DNA from 2 places in the Radiobacillus sp. PE A8.2 genome. Region 1 is predicted to be linked to the other one. Evidence: predicted binding sites of a transcription regulator. Region 1 holds the regulator's gene; the other holds the start of a gene.
The links. Region 1 encodes CtsR, which represses protease genes until heat stress. Its sites were predicted from a motif close to ATGGTCAATAAAGGTCAAACA; they were not measured.

Region 1 (5,630 bases):
ACTCAGCTGGATTTCGAACGCATATCTTAGTTGGAGTTAGTTCTTGTTTGATGATGCTGTTATCTCTATATGGTTTTGAAGAGTACATAAGTGCGCATGAGAACAGCCAGTTCGATCCGGCCAGAATACCTTCCTATGTAATAAGTGGAATTGGGTTTCTAGGGGCGGGAACAATTATAGTAAATGGAATGACAGTACGCGGGCTAACCACTGCGGCATCGATATGGGCAGTAGCTGGTTTAGGATTAGTTGTTGGAGCAGGAATGTATGCGGAGGCTATCTTTACGACATTTATTATCCTTATAAGTTTAGCACTATTAAACAATTTCGAAACTATCTTTCATAAGCGTAGAAATAAAATGTTCATTCAGATGATTATATCATCAAAATTTGATATAGATTCGCTTACTGATGTGTTCCAAGATTTAGATGTTTCTATTCATAGAATTAGGGTGGATAAAGATATCAATGCAGATAGAGTGGTGTTATTGGAATTAAAGAAAGATAAAACTATGAAGTTCATAAAATTGTATGATCAACTTTCCAAATTAGCAGAAGTCAGGCAAGTAAAGGAATGGCAATAACGACTACATAGGCAATATCAATTATTGCACGCTTGAGTGTAGTGTGAACAAAAATATTGGCACAAATAAGGAACTCGAGTATAATGTATTTATAGTCAAAGATAGTCAAAGTCAGATGCGAGGAGGGAAACATGAGTAATATATCTGATGTAATTGAAGCTTATTTAAAAAAGACGCTCGAAAAAAATAGTGAAAACATAATCGAAATTAAACGGAGCGTAATAGCTGATCAATTTGAATGTGTTCCTTCTCAAATTAACTATGTGATTAATACTCGGTTTACTGTGGAAAGAGGATATATAGTAGAAAGTAAACGCGGAGGCGGAGGATACATTCGTATCATTCGGATTACGCATGAGGATAAGGCGAAGTTGATTGATGAAATTATCGCAATGATTCAGCCTTCTGTTTCACAACAGGCAGCGGCGGATATCCTAGAACGGATGCTTGAGGAAGAGCTAATCTCCGAAAGAGAGTTAAAAATAATGGTAAGTGCGATTCATAGAAATACACTTGCTTTACAACTGCCTATCCGTGACGAAATGAGAACGAGAATTTTGACAGCGATGCTTTCTGCACTTAAATATTAAGGATAACGAAGGGAGAGTATGGTATGCAATGTCAAGAATGCCATGAACGCCCAGCTACACTTCATTTTACTAAGGTAGTTAACGGAAACAAAACAGAAATGCATGTTTGTCAACATTGCGCCAAAGAGATTGGCTATGTGTCCTATGACGATGAGCCTTATTCACTACATGACCTACTCTCAGGCTTATTTAATTTTGAATCCACTTCTGTTGGAGACAAAAAGAAGCATACGCTTAGTAAGAGTGAGGAATTAAAGTGTCCTAAATGCGGGATGACTTATCAAGAATTTACTGGTGTTGGTAAGTTTGGTTGTTCTCATTGTTATCAAACATTTGCTGATCGGTTAAATCCGCTTTTCCGCAGAGTTCATAGTGGTAATATTAACCACGAAGGTAAAATTCCTAGACGTATTGGTGGAAATTTAAAACAAAAGAAACAATTAAACGAACTGAAGCAACAACTACAATACCTTATTGAAAAAGAGGAATTTGAAGAGGCGGCAAACGTTCGGGACCAAATCAAAGCATTAGATAAGACCCTCGACCATAAACAGGCTGAGGAGGATGAAGGATAATGTCATTGCAGCAATTTATGAATGAAGCAATTAGCCCATGGCTAAAAGAAGAAGGCCCAGATAGTGATATTGTGATGAGCAGTAGAATTCGCTTGGCAAGGAACTTTGCACAAGTTCCTTTTCCAATCATTGCAGATGCAGCTGATCTGGACAGAATCTTAGAATATTTCAACCAGGAGTATCACCATCAATCCTTCTTAGATTACAATGATTTCGAGTTCGTTTCTATGAATGAATTAAAGCCGATCGAGAAACGTGTACTTGTAGAAAAGCATTTGATTAGTCCTCATTTAGCAGAAAAGTCGATACATGGAGGAGTTTTAATATCAAAGAGCGAACAAGTATCAGTAATGATTAATGAGGAGGATCATATACGAGTTCAGTTATATTTTCCAGGCTTCCAGCTGAATAAGGCATTAGAGCAAGCTTTTGCTTTTGATGACTGGCTTGAGGAGAAAATTAATTACGCATTTGATGAACAAAGGGGCTATCTAACGAGTTGTCCAACGAATGTTGGTACGGGGTTACGAGCATCCGTCATGATGCATCTGCCTGCACTAACTTTAACACAAAAAGTGAATCGCATGATTCCGGCTATTAATCAGCTGGGGCTAGTGGTAAGAGGTATTTATGGTGAAGGTAGTGAGGCGGTAGGTAATATTTTTCAAATTTCTAATCAAATAACTTTAGGTAGGTCAGAAAAAGATATTGTAGAGGATTTGGAAAGTGTTGTTAAAAAATTGATTGAACAAGAGCGTAAGGCTAGACAGCTTTTGATGGAGAACTCTGAACTTCGGTTGGAAGACCGCATTTTTAGATCTTATGGCGTATTGAAGCATAGTCGTATCATTGAATCCAAGGAAGCCGCTACATGCTTATCAGATGTAAGATTAGGAATAGATGAGGGTTTTATTAATCATATTTCAAAAACAATACTGAATGAATTAATGGTGCTAACACAGCCTGGTTTTCTTCAACAATATGCGAAAAGAAACCTTACGCCAGATGAAAGAGATATATTAAGAGCTTCCATTATTCGTGAAAGACTGCAATTAGAAGAGTAAAGAATAGGAGGAATGCATCATGATGTTTGGACGTTTTACAGAGAGGGCACAGAAAGTTTTAGCTCTATCTCAAGAAGAAGCAGTAAGATTAGGGCATAACAATATAGGGACAGAACATATTTTACTTGGATTAGTAAGTGAAGGTGAAGGTATAGCTGCAAAAGCATTGCATGCACTTGGACTTGAAACAGAGAAAATTCAACAAGAGGTAGAACAATTAATCGGTCGTGGACAAAAAGTATCACAGACCATTCATTATACACCTAGAGCTAAAAAAGTAATCGAGTTATCAATGGATGAAGCTAGAAAACTAGGTCATTCCTATGTTGGTACTGAACATATCCTGTTAGGATTGATCCGTGAAGGAGAGGGAGTTGCCGCACGGGTATTGAATAATTTAGGGGTAAGTTTAAACAAAGCACGTCAACAAGTGTTACAGCTGCTAGGTAGCAATGAATCTGCTGCCGGGCATAACGGACGCGGTGGACAGTCCGCGTCGGCTAACACACCAACGCTTGACTCTCTTGCACGTGATTTAACTGCAATTGCTAAAGAAGGTAATATTGATCCGGTTATCGGACGAGAAAAAGAAATAGAGCGTGTTGTTCAAGTACTTAGTAGAAGAACGAAGAACAACCCGGTACTTATCGGTGAGCCTGGTGTTGGTAAGACGGCAGTTGCGGAAGGTTTAGCGCAACAAATTATCAATAATGAAATTCCAGAGATACTGAGAGATAAACGTGTTATGACACTGGATATGGGTACAGTTGTAGCAGGTACAAAATATCGTGGTGAATTTGAAGACCGTCTAAAGAAAGTCATGGAGGAGATCCGTCAAGCGGGAAATATCATCTTGTTTATTGATGAACTCCATACTTTAATAGGAGCAGGTGGTGCAGAAGGTGCCATCGATGCGTCAAATATTTTGAAGCCGTCACTTGCTCGAGGTGAATTGCAGTGTATTGGTGCAACTACATTGGATGAGTATCGTAAATATATTGAAAAAGACGCAGCATTAGAGCGTCGTTTCCAACCAATCCAAGTGAATGAGCCAACTGTTGATCAATCGATTCAGATTTTAAAGGGGTTACGTGATCGCTACGAAGCACACCACCGTGTAACAATTACGGATGATGCTATTGATGCTGCAGCAAAACTTTCTGATCGTTATATTACAGATCGTTTCCTGCCTGATAAAGCGATTGATCTAATTGATGAGGCAGCTTCAAAAGTACGTCTTCGTTCTTATACTGCACCACCAAATTTGAAAGAGCTAGAACAAAAGCTTGAAGGTGTAAGAAAAGAAAAAGATGCTGCGGTTCAAAGTCAAGAGTTTGAAAAGGCTGCATCGTTAAGAGATAGCGAACAACGACTTCGCGATGAATTAGATGAAACGAAACAAGAATGGAAAGAGAAGCAAGGACAGGAAAGCTCTGAGGTAGTCGTAGAGGACATTGCTAGCGTCGTTTCTACATGGACGGGTGTTCCGGTATCAAAGCTTACAAAAGACGAGAGCGAACGTTTATTAAACCTTGAAGAGGTACTACACAGCAGAGTAATCGGTCAAGAAGAATCAGTGAAGGCTGTATCAAAGGCGATTCGTCGTGCGCGAGCAGGTCTGAAGGATCCGAAACGTCCAATTGGTTCATTTATTTTCCTTGGGCCAACCGGTGTTGGTAAAACTGAATTAGCACGTGCATTAGCAGAAGCGATGTTTGGTGACGAAGAAGCGATGATCCGAATTGATATGTCAGAGTACATGGAAAGGCATGCCACTTCTCGTTTAGTTGGGTCACCTCCAGGCTATGTTGGCTATGAAGAAGGTGGACAATTAACAGAGAAGGTAAGAAGAAAGCCATATTCTGTTGTCTTACTAGATGAAGTAGAAAAAGCACATCCAGAAGTGTTCAATATTCTATTGCAAGTACTAGAAGATGGGCGTTTAACTGATTCTAAAGGTAGGTTGATTGATTTCCGAAATACAGTGCTTATCATGACCTCCAATGTTGGTGCAAGTGAACTGAGACGTAATAAATTCGTTGGATTTAATCTCGGTGATGAGGAAGAAAGCTATAAAGATATGAGATCAAAAGTAATGGATGAGTTGAAAAAAGCATTTCGTCCAGAATTCATAAATAGAATTGATGAAATCATCGTTTTCCATTCATTAGAGAAGAAACATATGAAACATATCGTTACCCTTATGATAGAGCAACTAAAGAAACGTCTAGTTGAACAGGAAATTGATTTCTCTATATCTGAGGAGGCTCTGGATAAGATTGCGAATGAAGGCTTTGATCCAGAATATGGGGCAAGACCTTTACGTAGGTCTATTCAAAAGAATGTTGAAGATCTCTTATCAGAGGAATTGCTCAAAGAAACAATCTATAAAGGACAAAAGGTAGAAATAGATGTTGACAAAGATAATAAGTTTACTGTTTCTGCAAACTAATTAGCTAAGTGATCATGCAATGAGACCGGAAGGCATTTGCCTTCCGGTTTTTTAACTGCAAAGCAGGAAATTATAAAATATACTAAACGTGGATAACATTAAGCATTAGCCACGGCCAGCTCCGAGCGCCAACGACTAGCGAGACTTCCCTCACCTCCGTACGTCGCTAACCGGCGCTCTGCGCTTTTGTTCCTATCAGGGAATCACAAATTACTTTTGGTGGATAATGAATTGCTCCGGAGTACGCCCAGAAAGTGCTCTCTTGGCTGTTAGATTATCAAAAGAACTTCAGGAGGAAAAGGGGATTGTGGACCGGTCTTGCAGCAACATCACCTAAACCATCCTCAGACAACAGTTTCAAAAAA
Region 2 (12,960 bases), on a different contig from region 1:
AAACGAACAATATCGGTGGTAATACGCAAAAAACAATGCATTACAATCAAGAGGAAGAGAAGCATGTCAAAGGTGGGTTAACAACTAAAATTGACAAACCTGATGACATTAAAAAGATGATGTTGTTAAATGCAAAGGAACAGACAGATCTGCCATTGTCATTTCACACGGTTGTTGGTAAAGGAACAAAGCTTGATAACTCTTACGCTGTTCCTACGAAAAAGGTAGGATATCTTCATTCTTATGCACCAGCTGTGAATGAAAAAGGGCAAGTCACATTTGGAGAAGTCTATTTACAATTAAAAGGTTCAAAAAAGAGTATTGTTGTCAAAAATGTAACCAAGCAAGGAATAGGTGCATGGATCCCAATTCAAGACCATGTTTCGTTTTCCTTCCAGCTTAAACAATAATAATGGATAAAAGGCTGTCATCGAGATGACAGCCTTTGGTTTTGTAAATATAGTGCATTGACACACGTTCAGTTCCGAGCGTCTTCGTTTTTTCTATTACTCCGACCGCATTTCAACACGCTGTTCAGCCATTTGAATGTTATTTTCAAACAATGCTTCAGCAATGATTCGACGGGTTTCCTTTGCTGCTGTAAAATATTCCGCATCATTACAAAGCCCTGATACCGTATACTTATAGCCGCGATATTGATCATTTAAAGAAGACATACCATATAATGTAAACGGCTCGACGGGCGCCCCGGTAATATCCTTTTTTAAATAGGTATGTAATTCTATATTAAGACGCTCACAAACCTCCTCAAGTAAGGAAAACATCTTCTTCGGATCTTCATAAAAGCTCGTTGTAACATGTTCTAAGACTCGCATTTTTTCCATGTTATAATTCTCAATTGCAGTTACTTTCCCGTTACTTATCGTCAACAATACACCAGACCATTGACGGATTTTTAAAAACCGTAAACCAATATCTTCTACAGTTCCAGAATACGTATTGTTTACTTTCACCCAATCGCCCTGTTGTAATTGTTTCTCGTAAAGAAGAAAAACCCCTGCGAAAAGATCTGTAATTAAGCTTTGTGCTCCAAAACCAACGACGATACCTATAATACCGGCACCGGCTAGGATACTACCCAACTCCACATCAAAGGTGATGTTAATAAAGTAGAAAAGAAATGCAAAGGTAACCACATATCTGATTAACGAATTTAACATCAATTCTAGGGTCCGTTCTTTCTTTTCTTCAATAAAATCGGTTCGTTTAAAAAAGGAATGAATGATTTTTCTTGAAATAATTAGGAATAATATCGCTAAGATTGCGGCTATCGTGAGCTTTGTGGCTGAATGCTCCCAGATTGTTTTTAAAAGCTCGTTACTCATTGAAAAGTCCATCATAATACCTCCGAGTTTGCAATTATGTATATTATAGCATGTCCTAGATGTGAAGGATGTGATTCTGCTTTGAATAAAAACAAAGCAATCAAGGAAAAATAAATAAAAAAAGTGGGGGACTGATGATGAAAAGAGTAAGTTGGTTAATGGTTGTGATATTAGGTATATGCTTAACTGTCATGCCAATGAATACAGATGCTGCCAGCTATGGTTGGGGCTATAAAAAAGGAACAAATCATGAACCACCAGAGGTAGGAAAATATGCGAACATACTTGAAAAATATGGCGGTTACTACCTTGATAAATCAGGAGACAAAGTCATATATCTCACCTTCGATAATGGCTATGAACAAGGATATACAGGTGATATTTTAAATGTTTTAAATGAATATCAAATCCCAGCAACCTTCTTTGTGACAGGTCACTATGTAGAAAGTAGCGAAGAGCTTGTAAAACGGATGGTAAAGGATGGTCATATTGTCGGCAACCATACGTATTATCATCCGGATTTAACAACCATTTCAAAAGAAGAAATGAAGAAAGAATTGGATAAGTTAGAAAAAGCAGTTGCTAATATTACATCTCAGAAATCAATGAAATATGTACGTCCCCCAAAAGGCGCCTTTAGTGATCAATCGTTACAGTGGCTGAATGAATTTGGCTATATCCCTATGTTTTGGTCGTTGGCCTTTGTCGATTGGAACATAAATGATCAAAAGGGTTGGCAAAAAAGTTATAATTCCGTGATTCAACAAATCCACCCTGGAGCAGTAATTCTTTTACACACTGTCTCGAAGGATAATGCAGATGCGTTAGAGCATTTGATTACAGACCTCAGAAAGCAAGGCTATACGTTTAAAAGCTTAGATGATTTAGTTTTGAAAGACATATTACCACCATCCATATTTGGAATGTAAATGATGTAAGAAAAAACCCGTAAAATTATTTCACGGGTTTTTTCTTACTCCTCATCCTCTAAAACGCGATTGGCCATATTATATAACACCATTTGACTATTGACTATTTCGGCGTTAGGGGATACCGCTACATAATGATACGTCCCATCACTGAATTGTTCACGTGCTTTTACATTATCCTTTAATGTAATCGCCAAGATTTTGTGGATTCGCATTTTAATATTGCGCTGATAAATTGGAAACATCAGTTCGACGCGTTTAACCATATTTCTTGTCATTAAGTCAGCAGAAGAAAGGTAGACCCGATCTTCGCCATTATGGTGGAAGTAATAAATGCGACTATGTTCAAGAAAGCGACCAACGATACTTAAGACGCGTACATTATCACTAACACCGGGAACTCCTGGTCTAAGGCAGCAGATCCCACGTACGATTAAATCGACTTTCACACCAGCTTGTGATGCCTCATAAAATTTTTTGATTAACGGTTTATCGGTAAGGGAGTTCATTTTGGCAATAATTCTGCCATTTTTATATTGCTTGTGGATGTCAATTTCTTGATCGATATGGTGAATAAAATCGTCTCGAATTTCAAATGGAGCCATCGATATATGGTTGAACTTTGGCTTTTCTGTGTATCCGCTCAAGTAATTGAAGAAGTTGGTGGCGTCAGTTCCGAATTCAGGATCACTTGTAAAAAGTCCCATATCCGTGTAAATCTCTGCCGTTTGATCGTTATAATTGCCAGTGCTAAGATGAACGAACTGCTCCACTGTTTCTCCACGTTTGCGCACGACTAACGTGATTTTACTGTGCGTTTTTAAGTAATTCATTCCGTAGATAACGTGACAGCCAACCTTTTCAAGTTCTTTCGCCCAGTGCACATTCTTCTCTTCATCAAATCGTGCCTTCAGTTCAACTAGAACAGTTACTTGCTTTCCTTTTTCTGCAGCTCTTAATAATGCTGCAATTATTGGAGAGTCACCGCTTACTCGATATAAGGTTTGTTTGATTGCAAGTACATCCGGATCGTCTGCAGCACTGGAAATAAACTCAACAACCGGCTGAAAAGACTCATACGGATGGTGTAGAAAGATATCACGTTCTTTGGCTGCCTCAAAGATGTTTTCCTGAAAATCCAAATCAATCGGAGGCTGTGGAATAAGTGTCTGGTAAACGAGATCCTCTTTAACTGCAGCTAAGTTTTTATAAAACTGAAATAAATAGGTTAAGTCAAGCGGCCCGTTTACGATATACAGATCACCTTTGTGAATTTCAAGTACCTGAAGTAAAAAATTCACGATTGTCTGATCATACTTGTCTTCACGTACCTCTAGGCGAACTGCAGAACCCCATTTACGTTTTTTTAATTCTTTTTCAATTTCCTTTAGAAGGTCTCTTGCACCCTCTTCGTGAATGGTCATATCCGCATTTCTAGTTATTCGAAATTCCGTAATCGATTTTACCTTATAGCCTTTGAAAAATTTATGAATAAAATGACTGATGATATCCTCTAATAGAACGTAATGAATTTGATAATGATTAATCCGCACATAACGGTCTAACAAGGCCGGTACTTGTACAATAGCTGTCTTCGTATCGATCACACTAGAGTCAGACATGTCTTCAAGTACAACAGCTAAATTGATCGATTTATTCAATAACATCGGAAATGGTCGATAAGCGTCAATCGCCATCGGTGTTAATACAGGAAAAATTTGTTCATCGAAATATTCTTCTAGCTGTTCTAGTTGTTGAAAATCCAAATCATCCAATGATACAGTAGCAATATGTTCATTTTCTAGAAGCGGGATTAGCTTATGATAGGTTTGATATTGCTGATCAACGAGCTTATGGTTGAAATCAGAAATTCGGGCCAGTTGTTGTTTAGGTGTTAGACCCGCTTTATTTTCAGGTTTATTAAACCCGGCTTTCATTTGATCGGTTAGACCGGCAACGCGTACCATGAAGAATTCATCCAAGTTCGAACTAAAGATCGCCAAAAACTTCATGCGTTCTAATAAAGGATTATAGGTATCTTGTGCTTCTTCCAATACGCGTTGGTTAAAGGCTAACCAGCTTAACTCACGATTATTGTAATACAATGGATTGTCTAATGAATTTATTTCCGTAACGAAGCTCGACACTATTATCATCCTTTGTTAATAGTAACTCATTTTTACTATACAACATAAGAGGCTCATGATATATTAAGAATTTGTAAAATTTTATAAAATTTCTAATCAATTATAATACCGTCATGTCTTGATTCATATGCGACAGTTCGAGTGGTTAGATAAACTCTAGCCTATAGTGCAAATCATAATAGTAGGCAAATGAAATTGACTTAATTCGATACAAAGTTTAATTCAATGTTTTTCTTAAGCAATTTCTCCAAGTGCTTTTTTTGTTTCTCTGATTGATACTCCTCAGGCAACCAATTTTGGTTGCAGAAAAGCGTCATATAAATCGTATCCTTTTTAATCGTTACTTCAAAATCCTGAACAACCTGTCTTTTTGTTGCGTCCAAGCAGTAAGTAAATTTAAGCATCGCACCTAATAGATGTAATTTTTTTTGTTCCTTTTTCAAAAACCACTGCTTGTACGGTTGCAAGAATTGCTTGAAAACCGTTTTGTTTTTAAACGATGCAACTAGAGCAAGCTTTAGTCGATCAATATGCAAAAGGCCATCAATCGTGCGGTTCGCTAACAAATAAAAAGTATGCTGTGCACTGGATTCTGAATCGATATAATTACCTAGATTAAAACAAAAGCTGGCCCGCTTTATTTGGATCCAGTCTTGCTGCGTCAACAAACCAATGCCATTACTTTGTAATACATGAAATAGCTTTCTTGTAATATACTGTACGTGTAAAATTTGTTTTGGACTTAGATTGTAATCATTGATCAATTCTTGAATACTATCTTCGAGCACATTAGGGAATAAAAAAGATCCGAGGTCCTTAGAGAGCTGTTCATAAAAGACACCATCACGTAACCCTTTTCTACTTAATACAAACGAACTTGCTTCAATCGTGTTATACAAACAATGAAAAACTTCAATTGCTGGTAAGATGATGTCGGCTCTGTCCTTTGATAATCCTTCGACCTTTTGCAGGGTTTGCAATGGTTGGGCAGCCAAATAGTTGCTGATATATGCTATATCGCTATCATTCATTTCATATTGGTGTAAGCCTGCTAATGGGTATCTTTTGATATTTTGATCAATTTGAACCATGTTTCGTGCACTTCCACCAATTCCAATTAGTGGCACTCTTTTATTTTTTAGCCATGGCAATGTTTGGAACTGTTCGTACAAAAAATTTCGAAGCTTATTTATTTCTAAATCTGTCGGTACTTCACTAATAAAAAAATCTTTAAGCGTGAGCGCACCAAAAGGAAAACTGTGTGACTCCATCAACTTACGGTTCTTGTAGTAAGTAACCTCTGTACTGCCACCACCGATATCAACGGTAATTCCCTCTGTTAAAGATGTAGAATTAACTACCGCTAAGTACCCATAAAAGGCTTCCTCTTGTTCTGATAATATTCGCATTTCGAAGCCAATATGCTTTTTTACTGCATCTTGTATCGTAGATTTATTTCTAGCTTGTCGAATTGTTGCTGTAGCAACGCAGACAATATCCGATAATTGATATGTTTCTGCTACTTCCTTGAAGCTAGTGAGTGTTGTGATTAAAATGCCTAGACCAGTTTCTGTTAAATTATTATCTTTATCTAAGTGATTACGTAATCGTGCGACAGCTTTCACGTTTTCTATTTCGCGTAATCTGCCAGCTTTTTCTTGCACATAAACGACAAACCGCATCGTATTTGATCCGATATCTATAATTGCAAAATAATTTTTATCCATCATATCACCCGTCTATAGTTATTGTGTCCCATATTATAACATAATGCTAATCGCTAAGAGACAAGTGGCTGTTGGGTTGAGGAGGGGGGTCGGGTAGACATGGGAACGTTTTTGGGAGATGTCCCACCTGTTGGGGTGTGGGCTTCGCGGACACCTTGGCAGTTATCTGTGACATAACCAAACTAAATGAGGATTATACGGCCATCAGTGCGCTTAGTTAAATGAAGTTGTTGCTACGGTGTGCTTTTGTTGGCAAATAAGGGCTATGGTGTCCGCTGAACTATCAAAACATTGATTTTAGTCGAAATAAGTGCATCTGTGTCCGCCTAAATTATGGTCGGCCACGCCAAGTTGACTCGATAACCACAGTAAACCGAATCGCCTGGCCAACCTATAGATGCCTAACATTGGTCGCCGGCTTTACCGGACCCAGTGCACACAGCCTAGATCTGATTCAGCCGAATCATTAGGCTCATGCTGAAGAGTGTTTTTGCATTTGTACAAGCAGCTGTTGATAAGTGCTTGCTTCAGTTTTATCCCCTAATTTCCGGTAAGCATTCATTAGTAATTGAACTGGTTTTGGATCTGTTGGTTTTAGTTCCATTTCCCACTTAAAGCAGTCGATTGATTTATCAAGCTGATCCAACTCTAAATACATTTCCCCTAAAGGGAGCTGGCGATCTGGATCGTCTTCTAGTAGCTGCATTTTTTTAAGTCTCTGCGCGATAGGTAAGGATATACTAGCATTTCGGAAAGCGGCTAACCAATCGCTAACTTCTGCCAGTGTATGCTCGGTTAATAGGATAGACACAGTCCTTATGACAATCTTATCTAAGGCAACATGCTCATCTTTAAATAATTCAACTAATCGTACATTTAATTTTGGGTACAAGGTAAGTAGTGTAGATGGTTTTGCCGATAAAAAGTTAGTTGCCACAGTTGGCATTTGGTTTGGAGCTGGTTGTACCGATCGATCGACGAGAAATCGAACAATACTGTCTGCATCATTGGAATCGAGGAAACTGCCAAATAGATCCGACTGTAGATCGGGGTGATGGTTTTGTTCTGCAATAATATAAAGCAACTTTTGCTGCTCTTCTTGGGGAAAGTGGCTGCGAATTAGCGCTTTAATTTCTGACCAATAGTCAGTAGAAAATTGGTTGTTGAGCATCGATAAGCGCACTGCCAATTCATCGAGATATCGTTTTTCATTGCGAAGTAAACCGAGCAACAAGGCCGCCTTTTTCGGTGTAGACCTATCTGTGAAACAAAGAATTTCTAACTGAATCGGATCTCTATCTACAAGTGCGTATAAATCCTTATATATTTCTTCGTAGGATTTGAATTGCATACTGCTAATCATGTCGTTAGAAAAAGTATCATTTTCGTCAAATAATACGGCAATCTTTAATATTTTGTACGCAGACAGCATTTGTCCATTTCTACGAAAATCATAATAGGTCTTTTTTAGCAATTTACTTATTTGTTTATGGGATATAAATGAATCGAAGAATGTAAAGATTAAACTAATTTCTTGTGGAGTATATTTTCCTGTTAGCTTATTATAGAGCTGGTTGAAGCGACTGTGGGAAAAGGAATGATGCAATTGGATGACTTGATCCGTAATTGGGTGATCTCCGTCAAACAAAACACCATGAGCAAAGGCCTTATGGATATAACTGTTTAATACGATGTGCTTAGGACGCACCCATGTAAGAAAGTTATCTTTATAAAAAAATATATAATAGTGTCGTTGCTTTGCATCAATTGCTTCGACTATTTTACTTTGACGAAACACAGAGAGGCGAGTTGCTTCTAGGGTAATCGGCTTTTTATTGTCAGTAACGGAGAATTGCATACGATCCCTCCTTGATTTGCTTCTATCATATCATAATTACCTTATCCTCGTACAACTCATAGGTGATATCTTTTTTGACAGTCAAGGAATATATGAGAAGTATGAAGATAATCTTTAATCCAGTTTTAGCCATCGCCAGCCCCTGTGCCAGCCTCATCAAAGTCTTAAGCGGATCCTCTACATGGAAGTGCGCCACTCCAAGGCTTGTCGGATATGGTCGAGGAGTCTGCGCTTTTTATAAACAAATGACTTTCCAGCTATTTTAAAACTTGCTATAATGACATGTAATTAGTACCTACTACTAAGTAAAAGGGTGAGACTGTGAAACGAGAAGATTTAATTGCACCTATGCAATATAACGTAGTGATGGAAGTAGAGCAATATGCGCAGGATCCAAAGCGAAAAGCAATTATTTTAGAAGATGAACAAGCAAATATAGAAGAAATAACGTATGCACAATTATTAGCAAATGCCAATAAAATTGGAAATATATTTCTAGAAAATGGCCTGCAAAAAGGTGACAAAATTCTAGTTATGGTGCCGCGGATCATCGAAGCATATGAAGTATATTTAGCAGCATTAAAGACCGGTATTGTTGTTGTACCAAGTTCAGAAATGCTACGCACCAAAGATTTACAATACCGTGTTACTCATGGGGAAGCAAAAGGAATCGTCAGCTATTATCCATTTGTTGAACCTTTTATGGGGCTTGAAGAATATCATCAATTGCAGAAATTCACCCTTGGTGGCGATGTGAATGAATGGAAAAATTTGAGCACATTGAAACAAGCAGCATCTGATAGGTTAGAGATGGTGTCGACTACACGTGATGATATTGCATTTTTACCATATACTTCTGGAACTACAGGTAATCCAAAAGGTGTGGTGCACACGCATGCATGGGGCTATGCACACTTGCAAACAGCTCCGAAAAACTGGTTGAGCATTCATGAAAGAGACGTCGTATGGGCAACAGCTGCACCTGGATGGCAAAAATGGGTGTGGAGTCCATTACTTTCCGTGCTCGGTTCAGGAGCTACAGGGTTTGTTTATAATGGTAAATTCAATCCAAAAACATACCTTCGTTTACTTGAGAAACATAGTGTTAATGTACTTTGCTGCACACCAACTGAATATCGCTTGATGGCAAAAGTAGATAATCTACCTGACTATCAGTTACCAGCTTTGCATAGTGCGGTCTCAGCGGGAGAGCCACTTAATCGCGAGGTAATTGATACGTTCCAGAAACACTTTGATGTGACAGTTAGGGATGGCTATGGCCAAACAGAGAACACATTATTGTTAGGATTCCTAAAAGGTATGGACGTTAAACCTGGATCGATGGGTAAACCAACACCAGGAAATCAAGTTGTACTTATTGATGAAGATTGTAATCCTGTAGCACCGGGAACGGTTGGGGATATTGCAATTCCACTAGATACACCAGCACTTTTCAAAGAATACTACAAAGACCCGGCACGAACAAAAAAAGCACAGCGCGGTGACTATTACGTGACAGGTGACCAAGCATCGATGGATGAAGACGGCTACTTCTGGTTTGAAGGTAGAAGCGATGATATTATCGTAAGCTCCGGCTATACAATTGGACCATTTGAAGTAGAAGACGCATTAATCAAACATGCATCGGTGAAAGAATGTGCTGTTGTTGCCAGTCCGGACGAGATTCGTGGTAACGTCGTAAAAGCGTACGTTGTACTACAAGATAATGTTAGTGGTGATGATCAATTAATCAAACAACTACAAGACCATGTAAAAACATTAACAGCGCCTTATAAATATCCGCGTAAAATTGAATTTATAGATGAGTTGCCAAAAACATCATCAGGAAAGATTCGTCGGATTGAATTAAGACAAAAAGAAACAGTTTTATAAGAAGGAAGAAATCGTGTGGGTATCCCATGCGATTTTTTATTAACTTGTAACATTACTTTGTCCAAGATATGTTACGATGGAAGAAAAGTTAGGCTAATAAGGGGAGATTGTGTAATGAAGGAATTAGCCTGGGTCGTGCTACTCGTTATTGCACTTATTCTAGTACCAATTAAAGTAGACAGTCCAAACGTTGACCATAATAACCTACCAATTCAATAACAATGAGTTGGTAGGTTTTTTATGTTGTTTTCGTAGAGGTATTTCATAGTTGAAGTAATATGCGTCGTAGTTTGGCGAGTGCTTGCCCCGCTCCGGAAATGCCCTTCGCTTTCCGCGGGGGGCTAGTGAGCCTCCTCGAACTGCGTTCTGCGGGGTCTCACTTACGCCGCTAGTCCCGCAGGAGTCGAAGGGCATTTCCTCCGCTTCATAACGGGATTGCTCTTTACGTCGGGTGATTGTAGCTCCAGGCAGCCGACTCCAGCGGGAAAAGCGCGAGCTGAAGATCCACTCAGAAGCGCACTATGGGACTGCGATTACTCGTCCCACCGAAAACATTTGCTTCTGAGTTAGCTGAAGCCGTGCCTGTTTAAAGAAAAACGCTTTAAACTAGCGAAAAGCGACTGCCGGAGCGGAAATCACGAGCACTACGTTACGCCGGAGTATAGCCATTATACGCAATAAAAAACAGCATTAAATTTTCAAAACAAAATACTTGAAAGTCAAAGTTAGTCAAACTATAATAGGGTTAGGTCAAAGATAGTCAAAGTCAAACATTGACCAAATCTAATTAGGTGAAACAAATGAAGGAGGAGTCGGCTATGCAATGTCAACATTGCGGCGTTCGTCAAGCGGAAGTACATGTTACCCTTCGATTTAATGATCAAACTCAACAATTAAATGTATGTCAAAATTGTTTCCAAGAAATACAACAAAGTGCAAAGAATCCATCAGGTTTCTTTTCAGATAAAGATTTTAATGCTCAATCCGGAGCAAACAATCCGTTTACCTCTGGTTTTCAGGCTGGTGGACAAAAACAGCAAAAGAACGGCAAGCAAAGAGGTGGCGGGTTACTGGACGAGCTTGGCAGAAATTTAAGTCATGCTGCTAAAGCTGGTTTGATTGATCCAGTGATTGGAAGAGATAAAGAAGTTAAACGTGTGATGGAGACATTGAATCGAAGAAATAAAAATAATCCTGTTTTAATTGGTGAGCCAGGTGTAGGTAAAACAGCAATTGCGGAAGGCTTAGCTCTAAAAATTGCTGATGGTGAAGTACCAACTAAACTACAAAACAAGGAAATTTATATATTGGATGTTGCGTCACTCGTAGCGAATACAGGAATGCGCGGTCAATTTGAAGAGCGTATGAAGCAACTAGTTAAAGAGTTGCATGAGCGTAATAATGTGATTTTGTTCGTTGATGAGATCCACTTGCTCGTTGGCGCAGGTACAGCAGAAGGCTCACAAATGGACGCAGGTAATATTTTAAAACCTGCTTTAGCGCGTGGCGAGTTACAGCTAGTCGGTGCGACAACGTTGAAAGAGTATCGTCAAATTGAAAAGGATGCAGCGTTAGAACGCCGTTTCCAGCCCATCATTGTAAAAGAACCTTCAACAGAAGAAGCTATTCAAATATTGCAGGGGCTACAAGGGCGATACGAAGCGTATCATCGTGTTAAATACACGGATGAAGCAGTAGATGGAGCAGTGTTGCTTTCACAGCGTTACTTACAAGACCGTTTCTTACCAGATAAAGCAATAGACTTGATTGATGAAGCTGGGTCTCGTTTGAACTTGCAGCATTCTGAATCAGATGTTGATACGCTGCAAACGCGCTTAGATGAAATAGCGAAAGAAAAACAGGAAGCTGCAGAAAAAGAAGATTACGAGCGTGCAGCGAACTTAAGACATCAAGAAGTACTGTTAGAGAAAAAACTACAAGAAGCAAATGATGAGCCAAACGCAGAGGTTACAGTGGAGGATATCCAGTTGATTATTGAAGAGAAAACTGGCATTCCTGTCCGTAAGCTACAATCTGATGAACAAACGAAGATGAAGCAGCTAGCTTCTAATTTATCAGCGAAGGTTATTGGTCAGGAAACTGCCGTGCAAAAAGTAGCGAAAGCCGTTCGTCGTAGTCGTGCAGGCTTAAAATCAAAACATCGTCCAATTGGTTCATTCTTATTCGTTGGACCAACAGGTGTTGGTAAAACAGAACTAACGAAGTCACTTGCAGAAGAACTGTTTGGTACGAAGGAATCACTGATCCGTCTGGATATGAGTGAATATATGGAAAAACATTCGGTATCAAAAATTATTGGGTCACCACCAGGGTATGTGGGACACGAAGATGCGGGTCAGTTAACGGAACGTGTACGCCGTAACCCGTATGGTTTAATTTTGCTAGATGAGATTGAAAAAGCACATCCAGACGTGCAGAACATGTTCCTACAAATCATGGAAGATGGTCACTTAACCGATAGCCATGGGAGAAAAGTGAGCTTTAAAGATACCGTTATTATAATGACAAGTAATGCTGGCACTGGTTCTAAAAAAATCACCGTCGGCTTTGATAAGGAAAATAACGAGGCAATATCGACTTTAGAAGTTTTAGGCGACTACTTCAAGCCAGAGTTTCTAAATCGCTTTGATGCAATCATCCCGTTTAATGAATTGCACCAAGCCGATTTAATTAAAATCGTCGACATTATGCTTGATGAGTTGGCAGTAAACTTAAAAGATGAAGGATATGCAATTACCGTTACAGATGAAGCGAAGAAATATTTATCTGATAAAGGTTATGATCCTCGTTTTGGAGCCCGACCATTACGTCGTGTTATTCAAGACAAAGTAGAGGACAGTATTACAGATTTAATTTTAGAAGAAGATGATGTGAAGACAATTCATGTTAATCTAGTCGAAGATACAATTAAGGTGACGAAAGCGTAACATACACTAACGCATGGGAAAGATACAATTTTCCATGCGTTATTTTTTATAGTCTATCTTTTGAGTGTTTCGAACAAAGAAAAATAAGGAAATACTGTTATAATAAGTGTAA

Region 2: ACI6MV_RS13590 (ATP-dependent Clp protease ATP-binding subunit) is a predicted target of CtsR. The motif match lies at 10,647-10,667, and genes of this name have one in related genera.

What each region holds. Positions count from the first base shown of each region.
Region 1 covers NZ_JBJGXI010000086.1:612-6,241, forward strand. The annotation lists gene ACI6MV_RS24475 (MgtC/SapB family protein) at 1-584, shown strand, start outside; gene ACI6MV_RS24480 (CtsR family transcriptional regulator) at 716-1,174, shown strand; gene mcsA (protein-arginine kinase activator protein McsA) at 1,198-1,749, shown strand; gene mcsB (protein-arginine kinase McsB) at 1,749-2,813, shown strand; gene clpC (ATP-dependent protease ATP-binding subunit ClpC) at 2,833-5,265, shown strand.
Region 2 covers NZ_JBJGXI010000023.1:64,832-77,791, forward strand. The annotation lists gene ACI6MV_RS13555 (YfkD famly protein) at 1-410, shown strand, start outside; gene ACI6MV_RS13560 (mechanosensitive ion channel family protein) at 507-1,358, opposite strand; gene pdaA (delta-lactam-biosynthetic de-N-acetylase) at 1,484-2,275, shown strand; gene ACI6MV_RS13570 (RNA degradosome polyphosphate kinase) at 2,320-4,422, opposite strand; gene ACI6MV_RS13575 (Ppx/GppA phosphatase family protein) at 4,623-6,149, opposite strand; gene ACI6MV_RS13580 (tetratricopeptide repeat protein) at 6,622-8,007, opposite strand; gene mbcS (acyl-CoA synthetase MbcS) at 8,329-9,900, shown strand; gene ACI6MV_RS13590 (ATP-dependent Clp protease ATP-binding subunit) at 10,719-12,848, shown strand.